Regions from separate parts of the Streptomyces sp. NPDC056452 genome, predicted to be linked through region 2. Evidence: riboswitches for the same ligand, from Rfam matches in the RefSeq annotation. Region 2 holds a riboswitch; each other region holds the start of a gene.
What was found. A riboswitch is a leader RNA that binds a small molecule or an ion and turns the genes downstream of it on or off. The one in region 2 is predicted to bind cobalamin.
Positions count from the first base shown of each region.

Region 1: another riboswitch for cobalamin. It lies ahead of ACFQ6X_RS21970 (cobalamin biosynthesis protein); the one in region 2 lies ahead of ACFQ6X_RS22545 (ABC transporter substrate-binding protein).
Region 3: another riboswitch for cobalamin. It lies ahead of ACFQ6X_RS28700 (ribonucleoside-diphosphate reductase subunit alpha); the one in region 2 lies ahead of ACFQ6X_RS22545 (ABC transporter substrate-binding protein).
Region 4: another riboswitch for cobalamin. It lies ahead of cobN (cobaltochelatase subunit CobN); the one in region 2 lies ahead of ACFQ6X_RS22545 (ABC transporter substrate-binding protein).

Region 1 is NZ_JBHTRI010000022.1:53,405-58,742, reverse strand. It holds gene ACFQ6X_RS21980 (putative cobaltochelatase) at 1-938, opposite strand, end outside; gene ACFQ6X_RS21975 (cobyric acid synthase) at 935-2,560, opposite strand; gene ACFQ6X_RS21970 (cobalamin biosynthesis protein) at 2,557-3,504, opposite strand; cobalamin riboswitch at 3,634-3,761, opposite strand; gene ACFQ6X_RS21965 (hypothetical protein) at 3,925-4,146, opposite strand; gene ACFQ6X_RS21960 (anion permease) at 4,159-5,338, opposite strand, start outside.
Region 2 is NZ_JBHTRI010000023.1:35,660-40,997, forward strand. It holds gene ACFQ6X_RS22540 (acyl-CoA dehydrogenase) at 1-1,130, shown strand, start outside; cobalamin riboswitch at 1,406-1,590, shown strand; gene ACFQ6X_RS22545 (ABC transporter substrate-binding protein) at 1,622-2,689, shown strand; partial or broken gene ACFQ6X_RS22550 (FecCD family ABC transporter permease) at 2,734-3,769, shown strand; gene ACFQ6X_RS22555 (ABC transporter ATP-binding protein) at 3,766-4,575, shown strand; gene ACFQ6X_RS22560 (PRC and DUF2382 domain-containing protein) at 4,659-5,338, opposite strand, start outside.
Region 3 is NZ_JBHTRI010000035.1:5,502-10,839, forward strand. It holds gene ACFQ6X_RS28680 (GntR family transcriptional regulator) at 1-413, shown strand, start outside; gene ACFQ6X_RS28685 (DUF3311 domain-containing protein) at 595-849, shown strand; gene mctP (monocarboxylate uptake permease MctP) at 846-2,483, shown strand; gene ACFQ6X_RS28695 (GNAT family N-acetyltransferase) at 2,613-3,113, shown strand; cobalamin riboswitch at 3,159-3,290, shown strand; gene ACFQ6X_RS28700 (ribonucleoside-diphosphate reductase subunit alpha) at 3,423-5,338, shown strand, end outside.
Region 4 is NZ_JBHTRI010000019.1:63,101-68,438, reverse strand. It holds gene cobN (cobaltochelatase subunit CobN) at 1-2,775, opposite strand, end outside; cobalamin riboswitch at 2,807-2,958, opposite strand; gene cobG (precorrin-3B synthase) at 3,171-4,448, shown strand; gene ACFQ6X_RS19785 (precorrin-8X methylmutase) at 4,516-5,142, shown strand; gene ACFQ6X_RS19780 (precorrin-2 C(20)-methyltransferase) at 5,139-5,338, shown strand, end outside.

The DNA of each region.
Region 1 (5,338 bases), on a different contig from region 2:
CGCCGGTGGGGGAGCGCAAGGAGCGCGGCCTGCCGCACGTCCTCGGCGGTGACCTCATCGCGCCCCGCCCACGCGGCCAGCGCCGTAGCGGTGCGGGCCATGACGATGTCGGCACGCATGCCGTCCACCTCGAAAGCCGCGCACGTCGCGGCGATCTGCCGCAACACACCGTCCCCGAGCACCACTTCGGGCAACAGGACACGCGCGGCGGCGATCCGCGCCCGCAACGCGCCCTCCTCCTGCGCCCACCGGGCGGCGAACCCGTCCGGATCGTCGTCGTACGCGAGCCGCCGCCGTACGACCTCGACCCGCTGGTCGGTGTCGCGGGAGGCAGCCACCTCGACGGTCAGCCCGAAGCGGTCCAGCAACTGCGGTCGCAGCTCGCCCTCTTCGGGGTTCATCGTCCCCACCAGCAGGAACCGCGCCGCATGCCGTACGGAGACACCTTCGCGCTCGACGTACGAGGCACCCATGGCCGCCGCGTCGAGCAGCAGGTCCACCAGGTGGTCGTGGAGCAGATTGACCTCGTCCACGTACAGGATCCCGCGGTGCGCGTCGGCGAGGAGCCCCGGTTCGAAGGCCTTCACCCCCTCCGAGAGCGCCCGCTCGATGTCCAGCGCACCCACGAGCCGGTCCTCGGACGCGCCGACGGGCAGCTCCACGGTCCGCGCGGCGCGCGACACGCCGGTCCCGGCCTCGTGGGGACCGTCGGGACACGCCGGGTCGGGCGCGACCGGATCGCACGAGAACCGGCACCCGGAGACCACGGACACCTCCGGCATGAGCGCGGCGAGCGCCCGCACGGCGGTGGACTTGGCGGTGCCCTTCTCGCCCCGCACGAGAACGCCGCCGACGGCCGGACTGACGGCGTTCAGCAACAGCCCGAGCCGCAGATCGTCCTGTCCGACGATGGCGGTGAAGGGATACGGGGTACTCACGGTGCCTCCTCTGTCACATGCACAATGGGTCCAGCCACATCAGGCGTTCGCTGCGCGTCCGGGGCGGAGCCCCGGCCTGGGGAAGGGACAGAAGCCCCAGCCCCCCGCGGCGCCCCGGGCGGCACGAACGGCAGCCCCGCCGGCGACCCCTCCTCGATCAGCCGCCACAGCGCATCCGTGTCCGCGTGCTCCTCGATCAGATCCCCCAGCCGGTCCAGCTGCTCCTCCCGCAGCTCCGCGAAACTCGTGTCCGGAGCCGCCACGAACCGCCGTCCGGCCGCCCGCGCCACCTCCGCCAGGAACCGCCGCCTGAACGCATCGCTCTCCAGCGACCCGTGCCAGTGCGTCCCCCACACGGCGCCCACCCGGCACCCGTCCAGGAACGGCTCGCCGCCGCGCACCTCGGCGACCCCGTGATGGATCTCGTACCCCTCCACGGGCTCTCCGAGCGCCGACCCGACAGGCCGGCCCAGCACCTTCTCCCGGCCGAACCGGATCCGCACCGGCAGCAGCCCCAGCCCGTCGACCAGCCCCGCCCGCGACTCCACCTCGTCCTCGATGGACTCACCGAGCACCTGGAACCCGCCGCAGATCCCCAGCACCGGAAGCCCCTCGGCGGCCCGCCGCAGCAGCGCGTCGGCCAGCCCCCGCTCGCGCAGCCACGCCAGCGCCTTCACCGTGCCGCGCGTACCGGGCACGATCACCAGGTCCGCGTCGGCGAGCTCCTCGGCCCGGTCCACGAACCGCACCACCACGCCCGGCTCGGCCGCCAGCGCGTCCACATCGGTGAAGTTCGACATCAGCGGCACGGCGCACACCGCGACCCTCAGGACGTCCTGCCCGTGGGGCGGCGCGACGACCGACTCCCGCACGGCGCCGCGCATCGACACCCGCAGCCCGTCCTCCTCGTCGATGCCGAGGCCGTGGGCGAACGGCAGCACCCCGTACGTACGGCGCCCGGTGAGCTCGTACAGCATGTCCAGGCCGGGCTCCAGCAGCGACACATCGCCGCGGAACTTGTTGACGAGGTACCCGGCGACCAGCGACTGGTCCTCGGCGCTCAGCAGCGCCGTCGTACCGAAGAACGAGGCGAACACCCCGCCCCGGTCGATGTCCCCGACGACCAGCACCGGGAAGCGGGCGGCACGCGCGATGCCCATGTTCACGATGTCCGTGCGCCGCAGATTGATCTCGGCCGGACTGCCCGCCCCCTCGCAGATCACGGCGTCATACGTGCCCCGGAGCTGCTCCAGACAGTCCACGACCGTCCCCAGCAGCGATTCCTGGCGCCCGCCGTGGTAGCCGCGCGCGCTCATCTCGCCGACCGGCTTCCCCATCAGGACGACCTGACTGGAGCGGTCACCGCCGGGCTTGAGCAGCACCGGATTCATGAGCACGCTCGGCTCCACCCGGGCGGCCTGCGCCTGCATCGCCTGGGCCCGGCCGATCTCCGCACCCTCGCGGGTCACGAACGAGTTCAGCGACATGTTCTGCGCCTTGAACGGCGCGACCTTCACCCCCCGGCGCACCAGCCACCGGCAGATACCCGCCGTGACGACGCTCTTGCCCGCGTCCGAGGTCGTCCCCGCGACCAGCAGCCCGCCGCCCTGTCCGCCGTTCATGCCCGGCCTCTCCTTCCCGAGGCCAGCCGCGCGGCCGCACACACGCCGAGGGCCAGCACACTCACACGGCGCGAAAGCCGCACCGCGCGTTCGATATCCGCTACGTGCACGTCCCGGCCGGTCGCCCCGTTGAGCACGGGCCGGTGCTCGACCCGCCCGCCGTACGCGAGGGTCCCGCCGAGGCGCACGCCGAGCGCACCCGCGAACGAGGCCTCCACCGGGCCCGCGTTGGGGCTCGGGTGCTTTCCCGCGTCGGCCCGCCAGGCCCGCACGGCCTCGCGCGGACGGCCGCCGGCGGCCACGGCGAGCACGGCGGTGAGGCGGGCACCGGGCCAGCCGGCGAGGTCGTCGAGACGGGCCGAGGCCCAGCCGTAGCGCCGGTGGCGCGGCGACCTGTGGCCGACCATGGCGTCGAGGGTGTTGACGGCCCGGAACCCGACGAGGCCCGGGACACCGCCGATGGCGCCCCACACCAGGGCGCCGACGACGGCGTCGGAGGTGTTCTCGGCGACCGACTCCACCACCGCGCGGGCGATCTGGGGTCCGTCGAGGGCCTGGGGGTCACGTCCGCAGAGGTGCGGCAGCCGCTCGCGGGCCACCTCGATGTCACCGGCGGCGAGCGCGCCGCCGATGGCGCGGGCCTCCCGCCCCAGCGACGTACCGCCGACGACGGACCAGGTGGCGGCGGCGGTCAGCGCCACGGCCGCGGCGGGACGGTTCCGTACGGCACGAGCGGCCAGCGCGGCGGCACCGGCGGCGCCCCCGGCGCAGACCAGCGCGTGCAGGGCGCCCCAGCCGCGGTGATCGCGCCACAGCCGGCTCTCGACGCCTGCCGCGGCCTGCCCGAAGGCGGCGACGGGGTGGCCCCGCCGGGGGTCACCGAGCAGCAGGTCGCCGATCAATCCGGCGGTGGCGCCGTACGCGAAGATGCGGTCGGCTCGCACGGTTCAGCCGGCCGTCGTGCCTCGAACGACCTTCGGAGCGGGTGACACAGGGACCGACGCACGGCAGCCAGGCATGGCAGATGTCCTTAACTCAGGGTCCGCGCCCTGGTTCGACGTGACCGGCGACGAGAGTCTCCTGGCTTCCGGATCCGCAGTTCCCCCGGCCTTCCAGTCCGTGCCGGACCGTGACTTCCGTGTGGGGGCCTGCTCCCCGGTGACAGTGGCGGGACCGCGCCGGATTCGCACCGGCTTCCTCTCCTGTCGCCGTAAATGGCACCGGCAGTCCACCACGCCCCGTGAACGCCCGTCAACCTGCCGTTGACCTGCGGGAGTGCAGTGTGCGCAGACGCACATCGGGCCGGACACACACGTGGTGTGTCCGGCCCGACGGGAGGAGACGGCGGCTCGGCGCCGGGGTGGTCAGACGACGATCAGATAGATCCCGTAGGCGACCGCCGCCGCGCACAGCCCGAAGCAGGCGTACGCGCCGGTGCGCGCCAGCGTGAGAGACCCTCCGGACTGCACCGCCGATGCCTGCTTGGAGAGGCCGATGATGCCGAGGGTGAAGAGGCCGACCAGTGCGACGGTGACCACGAGGCTGACGCCGAAGACGGAGGCGAGAGCTGCCCAGTCGATGTTCATACGGATCTGTCCTTACACCGTGGCCGGTCGGGCCGGGTCGGCCGGGGATCCGGCCGTCGGGGCCGGGGCCGGGATGGTGGTCTTGAGGTCCGGGACGCCGGAGCCGACGGGCGGCGGGCTGACGGCCGCGATGGCGGTGGTGACGACGCCCGCGGGCTCGGCGTCCGTCGCGTTGACGTTGGTGTGGTCGACCGGCTTGCGGCGCGACAGCAGCCAGATGGCAGCGGAGCCCGCGACGAGGAGCACGGCGACCACGCCGACACCCCAGGGGCCCTGCTTGGTGAGGAACTCCGCGCCCGCGCCGACCAGACCGGCGGCCGGCAGGGTCAGGCCCCAGGCGATGAACATGCGGGTGGCGGTGGACCAGCGGACCACGCCCCCCTTGCGTCCGAGACCGGCGCCCATCACGGCGCCGGAGCAGGACTGGGTGGTGGAGAGGGAGAAGCCGAGGTGCGAGGAGGCCAGGATGACCGTGGCCGCACTGGTCTGGGCGGCGAAGCCCTGCGGCGGCTTGAGCTCGGTGAGGCCGCTGCCCATGGTGCGGATGATGCGCCAGCCGCCGAGGTAGGTGCCCATCGCGATCGCGATACCGGCGGAGGCGATGACCCAGACCGGCGGGTTGGAGCCGGGGGCGAGCACGCCACCGGTGACCAGGGCCAGGGTGATGATGCCCATCGTCTTCTGGGCGTCGTTGGTGCCGTGGGCGAGCGAGACGAGACCCGCCGAGGCGATCTGTCCGGCCCGGTAGCCCTTGGCGGTCGACTTCAGCTGCGCCTCGTCGGTGACCTTCCGGTTGAGGCGGTACGTCAGCTTCGTGGCCAGCAGCGCGGCCAGGCCGGCGACGAGGGGGGCCGCGATCGCGGGCAGGAGGACCTTCGTGACGACGGTGCCGCCGTTGATCGAGGACCAGCCGGCCGACATCACCGCGGCGCCGATGAGGCCGCCGAAGAGTGCGTGGGAGGAACTGGAGGGCAGACCCACCAGCCAGGTCAGGAGATTCCACAGGATGGCGCCGACGAGCGCCGCGAAGATGACCTCGGTTCTGAGGCCGTTCTCGTTGATGATCCCGCCGGAGATCGTCTTGGCGACCTCCACCGACAGGAACGCGCCGACGAGGTTGAGAACGGCGGACATGGCCACCGCTGTCTTGGGCTTGAGGGCGCCGGTCGAGATGGTGGTGGCCATCGCGTTG
Region 2 (5,338 bases):
GCGGGGACGGAGGGTTCAGCAGTACCCCCGCCGACCGGCGGCGCCGCTTCCTGACATCCATCGGCCGTGTGACCCCGGGGCGGATCTCCATGAGCGCCTGCGCGGCCGGATCCGCCCGCGCCACGCTGGCGGTCGCCGTCCGCTACGGCGGCCATCGCATGATCTCCGGCACCCGGGGTGCCGGGCAGATTCCGGTGAACGCCCACCGGACCCACCACGGGCCGCTCGCCTCGGCCATGGCCACGGTCTTCGCCATGAGCCTGCTGCACCGCCGGGCTCTGGACCGGTGGGAGCGCCGCTCCGGTGAGGACAGGGCGGAGGCGGAACGCCTGGTGGCGGTCGCCAAGGGGTGGATCACCTGGCAGGCCCGCGCGGTCATCGTCGAGTGCCGTGAACGCTGCGGTGCGCAGGCGTTGTTGGAGAACAACGGCATGACGGAGCTGGTCACCGGGGTCGAAGGCGCCATCACGGCCGAGGGCGACAACCTCGCCGTCCACGCGAAGGCGGCGGCGGACATGTTCTTCGCCGCCGGACCGGCACCCGGTGACCCCTCGCAGGACCCGGCGGACGGGACCGGCAACATCCCGGCCGACCGGACCCCCGGTGAGCTGGCCGACCCCCGGTTCCTCGGCAGGCTCCTCGACGCGGTGGAGGAGATCTGGTTCACCCGGGCCAGGGAACGCGCGCTCCGGGCACCGCACGACGACGCGCTCGCGCGGTGGAACGCGGCCTCCGGTGCCGCCCTGCGCGGGGTCGAGGCCCACGCGTACCGACAGGCGGCCGAGGGGTACGCCGAGGCACTGGCCACGCTCCCCGAGGGGGCCGCCCGGGAGCGACTGGCCGAGCTGCAGCGGCTGTTCGCCCTCCAGTGGGTGGCACGCAACAGCGGGGACCTGCTGGCGGCAGGTCACCTGACCGCCCAGCAGGTCGACGAACTGCCCGAGGCCACCGAGGAACTGATCGCGGCCGTCGCCGCACACGCACCCGAACTGGTCGAGTCCTTCGCGCTGCCGGAAGAGCTGCTCGCCGACTGGCCGATCGCAGGACCGGACTACGCCGACGCGTACGACGACCCGGACGGCCCCTGGCACCGGGGCCCGGCCGAGCCCTCGCCGCCGGCCGCACGGTGAGCGGCCGACGGCCCGTCCGGACACCACCCGGTGCGGCCGGGGCCCGGCGTGTGCGCGAGGCCGCCGAGATCCTCGGCCTGCGGGTTGTCCTGCTCGCGTACTGGGGCACGGCGTCCGTACTCGCCCGCCGGCGTGGACGCCGCACGTGAGAGCCGGAGAATCGGTTCGGCGCAGGTCCTGACCCCGAGCGCAGGTCCCGGTCGAGGAGGGGCCGGTGCGGGGGACGCCCCACCCGCCGTGCCGGCCGCGGCCCCCGAGGCCTGCGTTCAGCTGCGTGATAGCTTGCAGAGGCCAGTCACACTCCACGTGGAGTCAGGGAATCCGGTGCGAAACCGGAGCTGACGCGCAGCGGTGAGGGGGACGGGCGGGGCCACGGCCACTGGACACCCTCGGGGTCCGGGAAGGCGTCCCGTCCGGATGAACCCGAGTCCGAAAACCTGCTGGCACCCGTTTCCCGTACCGGGAGCGGTGCTTCGTACCGGGCTCCGCGCATGAGCCCCAGGACGCAGAGGGACCCAGTGCCGCCCATAGCCAGTACCGTACGCCGAACCGCCCTGCTCACGGCGGGACTTGTCCTGCTGACCGCCTGCGGTGGCGGTTCGTCCGACAAGACGACGCAGGACGCCGGCGCCGCCGGTTACCCCGTGACGCTGAAGAACTGCGGACGCACCGTCACCGTCGCGGCCGCCCCGCACCACGCGGTCTCCCTGGACCAGGGGTCGACGGAGATCCTGCTCTCGCTCGGCCTCGCCGACCGGCTGGCGGGCACCTCCACCTGGACCGATCCGGTGATGAAGGGCCTGGAGAAGGCCAGTGCGAGCGTCCCCCGCATCGCCGAGAACCGGCCCTCTTCGGAGAAGGTCCTCGACAAGGAACCCGACTTCATCAGCTCCTCGTTCGAATCGACGCTCGGCAAGGGCGGTGTCGCGCCCCGCGAACAGTTCGAGGACCTCGGCGTCCCCACCTACGTCTCGCCGGCCGACTGCACCGCCAAGGACAACAGCAAAGGCGGGGACGGTTCCCGTACGAAGCCGCTGACCATGGAGAGCGTCTACACCGAAGTGCACGATCTGGCCAAGGTGTTCGGCGTCCAGGAACGCGGTGACGAGCTCGTCGCCCGCCTCCGGGCACGTATCGGCAAGGCGACCGCAGGCATCGAGGCATCGGACGCCACCCTGCTCTACTGGTTCGCCAACGCCGAGTCGCCCTACCTCGCGGGCTGCTGCGGGGCGCCCGGCATCATCACCGAGGAGCTCGGCGCGAAGAACGTCTTCGACGACACCCACGAGGAGTGGCCCCAGATCAACTGGGAGACCGTCGCCGACCGCAACCCCGACGTCCTGGTCATCGGCGACCTGACCCGCAAGTCGCAGACCGCCGAGAGCGCCGAGAAGAAGATCCAGTTCCTGGAGTCCAATCCCGCCACGAGGAACATGGACGCCGTCCGGCACAAACGCTACGTCCTCCTCAGCGGCCAGGCCATGAACCCCTCCATCCGTACCGTCGAAGGCGTGGAGCTCGTGGCCGCAGGGCTGCGCGGCTTCGGGCTCGCGGGGTGACCGACACCCGACAGGCCGCCGGCGTACGCGCACCGGAGGCACCGGTGTCACGCCCGGCCGGTGTCCGTGTCCTGCGCGACGGCCTCCTGTGGAGCTGCGGGACGGCGCTCCTGCTCCTGTCCGTCGCGGTCGCCGTCACCATCGGGCCCGCCCGGATCTCGGTCCCGGACGTCTGGTCCGCGGTGGCGGCCCATCTCGGCCCCGGGGACTCGCGGCTCAGCCCGATCCGGGACGGGATCATCTGGAACCTGCGCATGCCCCGCACCCTGCTCGCCGCGGTGTGCGGAGCCGGACTCGCGGTGTGCGGCACCGTCATGCAGTCACTGCTGCGCAACCCGCTCGCCGACCCGTTCGTCCTCGGTGTCTCCTCGGGGGCGTCCACCGGAGCGGTCGTGGTCGTCATCCTCGGAGCGGGTGGGGGGAGCGGTGTCGATCTCGGCCGGTGCCTTCATCGGCGCCCTCTGCTCGTTCGCCCTCGTTCTGCTGCTCAGCCACACGCTCGGCGGGACGACCGACCGGGTCGTCCTCTCCGGTGTGGCGGCGATGCAGCTCTTCTCCGCGCTCACCTCCTTCGTCGTGATGACCGCCGCCGACGCCGAGCAGACCCGCGGTGTGCTGTTCTGGCTGCTCGGCTCCCTGAGCGGGGTCGGCTGGACCGATGTGTGGATGTGCGCGGCAGTGCTCGCCGTGGCACTGCTGATCTGCCTCGGACACGCCCGTACGCTCGACGCCTTCGCCTTCGGCCAGGACGCGGCGGCCACCCTCGGCGTCCATGTCGCCCGCACCAGAATCGTGCTGCTCTGCACCACTGCGCTGTTGACCGCGGCGCTCGTCAGCTCGGCGGGCGCCATCGGCTTCGTCGGCCTCGTCCTGCCGCACGCGGCCCGCGCCCTGACCGGCTCGGGGCACCGGCGTCTCCTGCCGGTCACCGCGCTCGCCGGGGCGGTGTTCCTGGTCTGGGTCGACACCCTGGCCCGCACCGTCCTAGACCCGCAGGAGGTACCGGTCGGAGTGGTCACCGCCCTCATCGGTGTGCCCGCCTTCGTGCTGGTCCTGTACCGCACCCGGAGGGCCACATGACCGCCGCCGCGACCGAGGGCCTGCGGGCCGAGCGCGTGACGCGGGAAGCGGGCGGGCGGATCGTCCTCGACGGAGTGGACATCGCGCCGCCGCCCGGTGCCACGGTCGGACTCCTGGGGCCCAACGGATCCGGCAAGTCCACACTGCTCCGCATCATGGCCGGCGTCCTCGGCCCGGGCGCGGGCGCGGTGACCCTCGACGGCCGTACCCTCGCGGAGACCGGCCGCCGCACCGTCGCCCGACGCGTCGCCGTGGTCGACCAGCACGCAACGACCCAGGTCGAGTTGAGTGTCCTGGACGTCGTCCGCCTCGGCCGCATCCCGCACCGCCGTGCCTGGACGGCGCCCGGCCGCGAGGACGAGGACGCCGTGCGTGAGGCGCTGGAGCGTACAGGCCTGGCCGACCGCACCGAGCAGTCCTGGCACACCCTGTCCGGCGGTGAGCGCCAGCGCGTCCAGATCGCCCGTGCACTCGCGCAGCGGCCTCGTGAACTCCTCCTGGACGAGCCGACGAACCATCTCGACATCCAGCACCAACTGGAGCTGCTGGCCCTCGTCTCCGCACTGCCCGTCACCGCTGTGGTGGCGCTGCACGACCTCAACCTGGCCGCGATGTTCTGCGACCGCGTCACCGTGCTGAAGGAGGGACGGGTGGTGGCCTGCGGAACGCCCGCGGAGGTGATCACCGGGGAACTCGTCGCGGACGTCTACCGGGTACGGGCGGTGGTGACGCCCGACGGGCCGGACGGCAGGCCGTCGGTGCGCTTCCTGCCGGGGGCCGCCGCGGGCGGCCCGGTCTCCGGGTGACCGACGGCGAAGGGGCGGGCCCGCGTCGTCCGGGTCCGCCCCTCGCTGCTTGTCGCGCGGCCTGTCGCCGCTGAGTGAGGGGGTCAGCGGCGGCGTCCCTGGCCGAACTCGCCGCCCGTGTCCTTGCCGCTGCCCATGTCCTTGCCGTCCGCGTAGTCGATCTTCTCCTTGCGGAGTTCGGCGGAGACTTCCTTCTGTTCGGTGACCTTGTTGGTTTCGAGGCGGACGCGCTCCACCGGGACGGCCTCCTTGCGGACGGTGGCGCGTTCGGCGTGCAGGGTGACTTCGACGTCCTCTTCGCCGATGCTCGTCGTCCCGGTCGACTTCTCGCCCGACCGCATGGGTTCGCGCACCACGCGTACTTCCTCGTGGGACACGGGTACGGTCCGGGTGACGTTCTCGGTCACGACGTACTTGTGCAGATGCGCCTTCCCGCTCTCGTACTCCTCCGTACCGACGAGGAGCTGTTCCTCGGAACGGACCATCTCCTCCCGTCCCCCGGCGCCCGCGGCGGACCGTTCGGCTCCGGCTCCGGCGAGCGGGCGCGACGTGGAGGACGCCTCCGTGTCACGGTGCCTGCCCATGCCTGCGCCCGAGGTGGCTGCGCCCGTGGTGCCGACCGCTGTCGCCTTGCCGGTCGTCTTGGGGCGGGCCGTTCCCGCGGCTCCGGCCGCTCCTGCGGCTCCGGCGGCGCCCATGGCTGCCGTTCCGGTGCCGGACGTGGTGCGCGCGTCGCCGCCCGCACCTGCGGTGGTCTTCCTGG
Region 3 (5,338 bases), on a different contig from region 2:
ACGTCACAGCGGACGACACGCTCGCCGGGCTGCTCGACATCACGGCGGGCGGACGGGTGCTGCGCATCGAGCGGCTCCGGCTCGCGAGCGGTGAGCCCATGGCCATCGAGACCACCCACCTTTCGGCCAAACGCTTTCCCGCGCTGCGCCGTTCACTGGTGAAGTACACCTCTCTCTACACCGCGCTGGCGGAGGTGTACGACGTCCGGCTCGCCGAGGCCGAGGAGACCATCGAGACCTCTCTCGCCACCCCGCGCGAGGCGGGACTGCTCGGTACGGACGTCGGCCTGCCGATGCTCATGCTGTCCCGGCATTCGATCGACGGACACGGCGAGCCGGTGGAGTGGGTCCGCTCGGTGTACCGCGGCGACCGGTACAAGTTCGTGGCACGTCTGAAGCGGCCCACCGACTGAGAAAAGCCCCCGGAATACCGATATGACTGATCCCCCTGCCGGCGCAGGGGGATCAGTCATTTCGGGCGACGCAGGACCGTTGCAGGACCGCAATGCGGACGGGGGGTGACGGTTGCCGGAACCCTCGCCTAGATTTCGTGCGCATTGCAATCGGTGATCAGCGAGGGGACGGAGTCGCCACATGCCGGAAGATACGGTCGTGAAACGACCAACAGTGACACCCACAAGGGTGATTATCGCCCTCTGTCTTATCGCGCCGTTCGTGGCGATGCTCTGGGTGGGTTCGTACGCGAAGGTCGATCCGACCTTTATCGGCATCCCGTTCTTCTACTGGTACCAGATGCTCTGGGTGCTCATCTCGACCGCTCTCACGATGGTCGCGTACAAGCTGTGGCAGCGTGACCAGCGCTCCCGCAAGGGAGGTGCGTCAGCATGAAGGACGGCGTGAACGGCGTCGCACTCGCCGTATTCATTTTCTTCTTCCTGGCCGTCACGGTCATCGGATTCATGGCCTCGCGCTGGCGCAAGGCCGAGAACGAGGCGAGTCTCGACGAATGGGGCCTGGGCGGACGGTCGTTCGGCACCTGGGTCACCTGGTTCCTGCTCGGCGGTGACCTCTACACGGCGTACACCTTCGTCGCGGTCCCCGCGGCGATCTACGCGGCGGGCGCTGCGGGCTTCTTCGCCGTCCCGTACACGATCCTCGTCTACCCGCTGATCTTCACCTTCCTGCCGCGGCTCTGGTCGGTCTCGCACAAGCACGGCTACGTGACCACCTCGGACTTCGTCCGCGGACGCTTCGGCTCGAAGGGGCTGTCGCTGGCGGTCGCGGTCACCGGCATCCTCGCCACGATGCCGTACATCGCCCTCCAGCTCGTCGGCATCCAGGCCGTGCTGGACGTCATGGGCGTCGGCGGCGGCGAGACCACGCACTGGTTCATCAAGGACCTGCCGCTGCTGATCGCGTTCGCCGTACTGGCCGCGTACACCTACTCCTCGGGGCTGCGCGCGCCCGCGCTGATCGCCTTCGTCAAGGACGGCCTGATCTATCTGGTCATCGCGGTGGCCATCATCTACATCCCCATCAAGCTCGGCGGATTCGACGACATCTTCGCCAAGGCGGGCGAGGCGTTCGCGACCAAGAACGAAGCCGCGGGGAAGCCCGTCGCCGGTCTTGTCCCGGGAGAGATGGGCCAGTGGGGCTACGCCACGCTGGCACTGGGTTCGGCGCTGGCGCTCTTCATGTACCCGCACTCCATCACGGCGACGCTCTCCAGCCGCAGCCGTGACGTGATCCGGCGCAACACCACGATCCTGCCGCTGTATTCGCTGATGCTCGGTCTTCTGGCCCTGCTCGGCTTCATGGCGATCGCCGCCGGGGTGAAGGTGGACAACGGCCAGCTGGCCATTCCGCAGCTGTTCGAGAACATGTTCCCCGACTGGTTCGCCGGTGTGGCCTTCGCCGCGATAGGGATCGGTGCGCTGGTGCCCGCCGCGATCATGTCGATCGCCGCGGCGAACCTCTTCACCCGCAACATCTACAAGGACTTCATCAAGCCCGACGCGACCCCGGCCGAGGAGACCAAGGTCTCCAAGCTGGTCTCGCTCCTGGTCAAGGTCGGCGCGCTCGCCTTCGTCCTCACCATGGACAAGACGGTCGCGATCAACTTCCAGCTGCTCGGCGGGATCTGGATCCTCCAGACGATGCCGGCCCTGGTGGGCGGCCTGTTCACCCGGTGGTTCCACCGCTGGGCCCTGATCGCGGGCTGGGCGGTCGGCATGATCTACGGCACGGTCGCCGCGTACGGCGTCGCCAGCCCGACCCAGAAGCACTTCGGCGGCTCCTCGAAGGAGATCCCCGGCATCGGCGAGATCGGCTACATCGGTCTGACCGCGTTCGTGCTGAACGTCGTCGTGGTGGTCGTCCTGACCTTCGTCCTGAACGCGCTGAAGGCACCGGCCGGGATCGACGAGACCTCCCCGTCCGACTACACGGCGGACGCGGGCGACCCGGGTGTCAAGGTGGAGCTCCCGCCGGCCACCGTGGGCGCCCCGGGCGGCGGTCACTGACCCCGTCCCGACGAGAGCCGGTTGCGCAGCGGGCCGCCACGTCCCCCACGGGGGCGCGGCGGCCCGCTCCGTTCCGGGCCGCCGCAAAGGAGTTCGACCCTCGCTTCCGCCTGCGGCAGACTCCAGCCCATGGACATCTCGATCAGGCCCGTCGGCCTCCAGGAGCACGAGGCACTGGCCGGCATCACCGCCGAGGCGTATCTCGCGGACGAGCTGCTGGACTTCGGCGCCGACGACCCCTATCTGGCCGAACTGCGCGCGGTCGGGCGCCGGGCCGCCGAGGCGGAGGTACTCGTCGCGGTGGGCGGTGACGGCACGCTGCTCGGCGGCGTGACCTACGCGGCACCCGGCAGCCCGTGGGCGGACATCGCCCGGGCGGACGAGGCCGAATTCCGGATGCTGGCCGTCTCCCGCGAAGCCCGTGGGCGCGGGGCGGGCGAGGCGCTCGTACGGGCCTGTATCGACCGGGCACGGGCCACGGAGGGCGTCTCCGGTCTCGTCCTGTCGACGCAGCAGGCCATGCTCGGCGCCCATCGGATCTACCGGCGCCTGGGCTTCGTACGGACTCCGGAACGCGACTGGAAGCCCGTCGAGAACATCTCCCTCCTGACATTCCGCCTGGAGCTCTGATCGAGCACGACACAACATGTGGGGGCTGCCATGTCCGGCGGCCCCCACATGTATGCTCGTGCTCGCTGTCTCCGCAGGGGAATCCGGTGCGAATCCGGAACTGTCCCGCAACGGTGTGATCGGTGTGCTTCTGCGCACCCGGGAGTCCGAAGACCTGCCGACAGCGCGTCCGGCTCGACCGAACCGGACGCCAGACGTCCGGGCCTCGCGGAAGGCCGGTGGACGCCGCGCGGTGCTGCCCCGACCCGGGTCGTCCTGCCCGGCTGCCCCCGCTCCCGCCGGCCCCGAGCCGAGCGAGGGATAGTCCCAGTGACCATCGCGCCAGCCGATCCGGTTTCAGCGGTCGATTCAGCCGAGTCCACGCACGCCACTCCCGACGGGCCCGGGACCGCACTGCTGCGGACCCTGACCGACCTCACCGTCGATCTGCCCGACACCGACCCCGGACGGGTCGCCGCCGCCGCACTGCGCGGCCGCAACGCCCGTTCGGACGAGGCCGAGCTGCGCTCGCTGGCCACCGAGGCCGCCGCGGGCCTGATCTCCGAGGACCCCGCCTACTCCCGGCTCGCCGCACGGCTCCTCACCCGCACCATCGCGGACGAGGCCGCCGGCCAGGGCGCCGTCTCCTTCTCCGCCTCGGTCGCCGTCGGCCACCGCGAGGGTCTGATCGCGGACCGTACGGCCGAGTTCGTCACGCTGCACGCGGACGCCCTCGACGCGCTGGTCGGGCAGGCTCTCGACGACGGCGCCGACGACCGCTTCGGCTACTTCGGGCTGCGGACGCTGTTCAGCCGCTACCTGCTGCGCCATCCGCTCACCCGCCAGGTCATCGAGACCCCGCAGCACTTCATGCTCCGGGTGGCCGCCGGCCTCGCCGAGGACACCTCCGAGCGCGCCCTGGACGAAGTCACCTCGCTGTACGGGCTGATGAGCCGGCTCGACTACCTCCCCTCCTCGCCCACCCTGTTCAACTCCGGCACCCGGCACCCGCAGATGTCCTCCTGCTACCTGCTGGACTCCCCGCTGGACGAGCTCGACTCGATCTACGACCGCTACCACCAGGTGGCGCGGCTGTCGAAGCACGCAGGGGGCATCGGCCTCTCGTACTCCCGTATCCGCGCCCGGGGTTCGCTGATCCGTGGCACCAACGGGCACTCCAACGGCATCGTGCCGTTCCTGAAGACGCTCGACGCCTCGGTCGCCGCGGTCAACCAGGGGGGCCGCCGCAAGGGTGCTGCCGCCGTGTACCTGGAGACCTGGCACGCGGACATCGAGGAGTTCCTGGAGCTGCGCGACAACACGGGCGAGGACCAGCGCCGCACGCACAACCTGAATCTGGCGCACTGGATCCCCGACGAGTTCATGCGGCGCGTCGACGCGGACACCGAGTGGTCGCTGTTCTCCCCTGCCGACACCCCCGAGCTTGTCGACCTGTGGGGCGACGAGTTCGATGCCGCATACCGTGCGGCGGAGGCCAAGGGCCTGGCCCGCAGAACGATGCCCGCCCGTGAGCTGTACGGCCGGATGATGCGGACGCTGGCCCAGACCGGTCAGGGCTGGATGACGTTCAAGGACGCCTCCAACCGGACAGCGAACCAGACCGCCGAGCCGGGCAGGGTCGTGCACTCGTCGAACCTGTGCACGGAGATCCTCGAGGTCACCGACGACGGCGAGACGGCCGTCTGCAACCTGGGTTCGGTCAACCTCGGCGCGTTCGTCGTCGGCGGGGAGATGGACTGGGAGCGGCTGGACGCCACGGTCCGAACCGCCGTGACCTTCCTCGACCGCGTGGTCGACATCAACTTCTACCCGACCGAGCAGGCGGGCCGGTCCAACGCCCGCTGGCGCCCGGTGGGTCTGGGTGCGATGGGCCTGCAGGACGTCTTCTTCCAGCTGCGGCTGCCCTTCGACTCGCCCGAGGCCCGCGCGCTCTCCACGAGGATCTCCGAGCGGATCATGCTGGCCGCCTACGAGGCGTCGTGCGACCTCGCGGAGCGTTCGGGCCCGCTGCCCGCCTGGTCCGAGACGCGCGCCGCCCGCGGTGTGCTGCACCCCGACCACTACGACACCGAGCTGAACTGGCCGGAGCGCTGGGACGCGCTGCGTGCCCGGGTCGCCAAGACCGGGATGCGCAACTCGCTGCTGCTCGCCATCGCGCCGACGGCCACGATCGCCTCGATCGCCGGTGTGTACGAGTGCATCGAGCCGCAGGTCTCCAACCTCTT
Region 4 (5,338 bases), on a different contig from region 2:
GTCGTCCAGCAGGCCGATGGTGTGCGGGAAGGCGTCGCGGAAGAAGCCCGAGATGCGCAGCGTGACGTCGATACGGGGGCGGCCCAGCTCCTCGTACGGGATCGGCTCCAGGCCCGTGACGCGGCGCGAGGCGTCGTCCCAGACGGGGCGGACGCCGAGCAGGGCGAAGGCCTCGGCAATGTCGTCGCCCGCGGTGCGCATCGCGCTCGTGCCCCACAGGGACAGGCCGACGGAGGTGGGCCAGTCGCCGTTGTCGGCGCGGTAGCGCTCCAGGAGCGAGTCCGCGAGGGCCTGGCCGGTCTCCCAGGCGAGACGGGACGGGACGGCCTTCGGGTCGACGGAGTAGAAGTTCCGGCCGGTCGGCAGGACGTTCACCAGACCGCGGAGCGGGGAACCGGACGGGCCCGCCGGGACGAAGCCGCCGTTCAGCGCGTGGACGGTGTGGTCGAGCTCGTCGGTCGTGGCGGCGAGGCGGGGCACGACCTCCTTGGCGGCGAAGTCGAGGATGTCGGCGACGGCGGGCGGCTGTCCGGCGGCCACGCCGGCGACGGCGGCCGGATCCCAGTCCGCGTCCTCCATCGCCTGGACGAGGGTGCGGGCCTGCTCCTCGATCTCGTCGGCGGCCGTGCGGGTGGCCGCGGACTCGTCGAGGCCGAGCGCCTCGCGCAGACCGGGCAGCGAGGTCGTACCGCCCCAGATCTGGCGGGCGCGCAGGACGGCGAGGACGAGGTTGACGCGGTCCTTGCCGGCCGGGGCGCCGCCCAGGACGTGCAGCCCGTCGCGGATCTGGACGTCCTTGATCTCACAGAGCCAGCCGTCGAGATGCATGATGAACTCGTCGAAGCCCTCGTCCTCGGGCCGGTCCTGAAGCCCCAGGTCGTGGTCGAGCTTCGCGGCCTGGATCAGCGTCCAGATCTGGGCGCGGACGGCCGGGAGTTTCGCCGGGTCCATCGCGGCGATCTGCGCGTGCTCGTCCAGGAGCTGTTCGAGGCGGGCGATGTCGCCGTAGCTGTCGGCGCGCGCCATCGGCGGTACGAGATGGTCGACCAGGGTGGCGTGCACACGGCGCTTGGCCTGGGTGCCCTCGCCCGGGTCGTTCACCAGGAACGGGTAGACGAGCGGCAGATCGCCGAGCGCGGCGTCGGGGCCGCAGGCGGCGGACAGGCCAGCGTTCTTGCCGGGCAGCCACTCCAGGTTGCCGTGCTTGCCGAGGTGGATCATCGCGTCGGCGCCGAAACCGTTGTCGTCCGCGGACGCGGCGATCCAGCGGTAGGCGGCCAAGTAGTGGTGCGAGGGCGGCAGATCGGGGTCGTGGTAGATCGCGATCGGGTTCTCACCGAAACCGCGCGGCGGCTGGATGAGGATCAGCAGATTGCCGCGGCGCAGGGCGGCGAGCACGATGTCGCCCTCGGGGTTGCGGGACCGGTCGAGGAACATCTCGCCCGGGGCCGGCCCCCAGTGCCGCTCGACGGCCTCGCGGAGATCGGCGGGCAGCGTGGCGAACCAGCGGCGGTAGTCGGCGGCGGGGATCCGGACCGGGTTGCGGGCCAGCTGCTCCTCGGTGAGCCACTCCTGGTCGTGGCCGCCGGCCTCGATCAGCGCGTAGATCAGCTCGTCGCCGTCGCCGGAGACCAGCCCGGGAATCTCTTCCTCGGGCCCGAAGTCGTAGCCCTCGGCGCGGAGTCTGCGCAGCAGGGCGACGGCGCTGGCGGGGGTGTCGAGGCCGACGGCGTTGCCGATGCGGGAGTGCTTGGTCGGGTACGCGGACAGGACGAGGGCGATCCGCTTGTCGGCGGCCGGGATGTGGCGGAGCCGGGCGTGCCGTACGGCGATCCCGGCGACGCGTGCCGCACGCTCGGCGTCGGCGACGTACGCCGGCAGGCCGTCCTCGTCGATCTCCTTGAAGGAGAACGGCACCGTGATCAGGCGCCCGTCGAACTCCGGCACCGCGATCTGGGTGGCCGCGTCCAACGGGGAGACGCCCTCGTCGTTCTCCTCCCAGGCGGCGCGGGGGCTGGTGAGGCACAGCGCCTGGAGCACCGGTACGTCGAGGCCGGTGAGGGCGCCCGCGTCCCAGGACTCGTCGTCGCCGCCCGCGGACGCGGTCGCCGGCTTGGTGCCGCCCGCCGCGAGGACGGTCGTCACGATGGCGTCGGCGGCCCGGAGTTCGTCGATGAGTTCGGGCTCGGGCGTACGGAGCGAGGCGACGTACAGCGGGAGGGCGCGGGCGCCCGCGTCCTCCACGGCGGTGCAGAGCGCTTCGATGAACGCCGTGTTCCCGCTCATGTGGTGGGCGCGGTAGTAGAGCACCGCGATGGTGGGCCCGGTGACGCCCTCACGGGCCGTCCGCTCCAGCGGGCCCCAGGCGGGGGCGGGGGCGGGCGGCTCGAAACCGTGGCCGGTGAGCAGCACCGTGTCGGACAGGAAGCGGGCCAGTTGCTCCAGGTTGGCGGGGCCGCCGTGCGCGAGGTAGGCGTGCGCCTCGGCGGCGATGCCGATGGGGACGGTGGACGCGGCCATCAGCTGGGCGTCGGGGGCCTGTTCACCGGTCAGCACGACGACGGGGCGACCGGTCGCCAGCACCTGGTCGAGGCCGTCCTGCCAGGCCCGTACGCCGCCGAGGAGGCGTACGACGACGAGGTCCGTGCCGTCCAGCAGCTCCGGGAGTTCCTCGAGGGAGAGCCGGGAGGGGTTGGCGTAGCGGTAGTTGACCGGGCCCGCGGATGCGCGGGCGCTGAGCAGGTCGGTGTCGGACGTCGACAGGAGCAGGATCATGCGGCGTCAGCCCTTCCTCGGGGTGTCCACGCCCCGGGCGGTGTCGGACGGCAGGAGTTCCTGACTCGCCCGGTCGTGGACCGGGCTCACAGTGGCGGGACCGCGCCGGAATCTCACCGGGCTTCCTCCCATGTCGCCGTCTGGCGATGGCGGGCCGAACGGACCGCCGCTAGGCATAGTAGGCGGCGGGTGGCCGGGCGTGACGAGATGCCCCTGGACGGGACTTGTCCCGGCCGCCCGACGGCCGGTTCTCGCCCTGCGGCGGACGGGGCCGGGGCACTGCCCCGGACAGCGACCCGGCCCCGGACCCTGGACCGGTCGCGGTTCCGGGTCCGGCCCGATGGGTGTCCTGCAGGTCACAGTCACCGTAGGACTGTGCCGCGGTCACGGTCGGTATGCTCGCCGCCATGCCCCCATCCGCCGTCCCGCCCCGGTCTCCGGGCGGTGATGCCTGCCCCGGAACACTGCGTCTGCACCGGGCGGACGACGGTGCGCTGGCGCGGGTCCGGCTGCCCGGCGGAGTGCTGACCGTTGCGCGGGCGAACGCCCTCGGGGAGGCCGCGGCCCGGCTGGGAGACGGTGAGTTGCATCTCACCTCGCGCGGCAATGTGCAGCTGCGCGGGCTCGCCCCGGACTGCGGTGCGGAGTTGGCCGGACTGCTGGGCAGGGCAGGGCTGCTGCCCTCCGAACGCCACGAGCGGATACGCAACATCGTCGCTTCCCCCCTCGCCGGACTCGACGGCCTCGGGTTCGCGGATGTCGGACCGTGGCTGGCCGGACTGGACCGTCTGCTGTGCGGGAGCGACCGTGCGACCGCGCTCTCCGGCCGCTTCCTGTTCGCGCTCGACGACGGCCGCGGTGACGTGGACGCCCTCGGCGCCGACCTCACCCTCCTGGCCCGTGACGACGGCGACGCGATGCTGCGCATCGGGGACACCGACGGTGTCCTGCGCATGCCGGCCTCCGAAGGGCCACGCGCCGCACTCCTCGCTGCCGAAGCGTTTCTGGACGCAGCCCCGGACACCGGTGCCTGGCGGGTGAAGGACCTGCCGGGCGGCGCCGCCGCGCTGGCCGACGACGTCGTACGGCGGTTGCGGCAGTCCGGTACCACCGTGTCGGAGGACCGCCACCCCCGCCCTCACGCATCCATCCCGCCTGTTCTCGGCCCCGTGCACGGCGGCCGCCGCGATGTCGCGCTGTCCGTCGGCGTACCGCTGGGGCGCCTGGACCCGAACCAGTGGCGGCTCCTGGCCGGCGCCGGCGACCTGCGGCTCACCCCGTGGCGCGGCGTCGTCGTCACCGGCGTCGCACCGGATCACGCGGACGAGCTGCTCGCCGCCCTCTCGGAGGCCGGTCTGATCACCGGGCCCGGCTCGCCGTGGGCCGGTGTCGGAGCGTGCATCGGACGGCCCGGCTGCGCGAAGTCGCTGGCCGACGTGCGGGCCGAAGCGGGGGCCGCCGTCGGACCCGCGGGACGACTGCCTGTGTACTGGTCCGGGTGCGAACGCCGGTGCGGCCATCCGCACGGGGAGTGGATCGACGTGGTCGCCACCCCGGACGGACACCGGATCTCCCATGTGACGGGGGACCGGTCGGACGCCATGGCGACGGTCCGGGACAACCCTGGCGCGCTGGCCGCCGCGGTGGCAGCGGCCCGAGGCTCTCGCACCTGACCGCGCATCACCTGTTCACCTGTGTCTGGCCGCCGGCCACCAACCCGATGAAGAAAGCGACAGCACTGTGCACCAGTACGAGAAGGACGGACCGGCGATCTACCGCCAGTCCTTCGCCACCATCCGCGCGGAGGCGGATCTGGCAGGGCTGCCCGCCGATGTGAGCCAGGTCGCCGTCCGCATGATCCATGCCTGCGGCATGGTCGACCTCGTACGCGACCTCGCCTTCTCGCCGGATGCCGTGGCCGACGCCCGCGCGGCGCTGCGGTCCGGTGCGCCCATCCTGTGCGACGTGGCCATGGTCGCCAGCGGGGTCACCCGCAAGCGGCTGCCGGCGGACAACGACGTGCTGTGCACCCTGTCCGACCCGGCCGTTCCGGAACTGGCCGCGAAGCTCGGCACCACCCGCAGCGCCGCCGCGCTGGAACTGTGGCGCGACCGCATGGAAGGGGCTGTCGTCGCCGTCGGCAACGCCCCCACCGCCCTCTTCCGGCTCCTGGAGATGATCGAGGAGGGCGCCCCGCGCCCCGCAGCCGTCATCGGGGTCCCGGTCGGCTTCATCGGCGCCGCCGAGTCCAAGGACGCGCTGGCCGCCCACCCGTCCCGCCTCGAGCACCTGATCGTGCGCGGCCGGCGCGGCGGCAGCGCCATGGCGGCGGCGGCCATCAACGCGATCGCCAGCGAGGAAGAGTGAGCGTGAGCGAGCACAAGAAGACCGGACGGCTGTACGGAGTCGGGCTCGGGCCCGGCGACCCGTCCCTGATGACCGTGCGCGCCGTGCAGGTCATCGGTGAGGCCGATGTCGTGGCGTACCACTCCGCCCGGCACGGCCGGTCCATCGCCCGTTCCATCGCGGCGCAGCACATCCGCGCCGACCACATCGAAGAGGC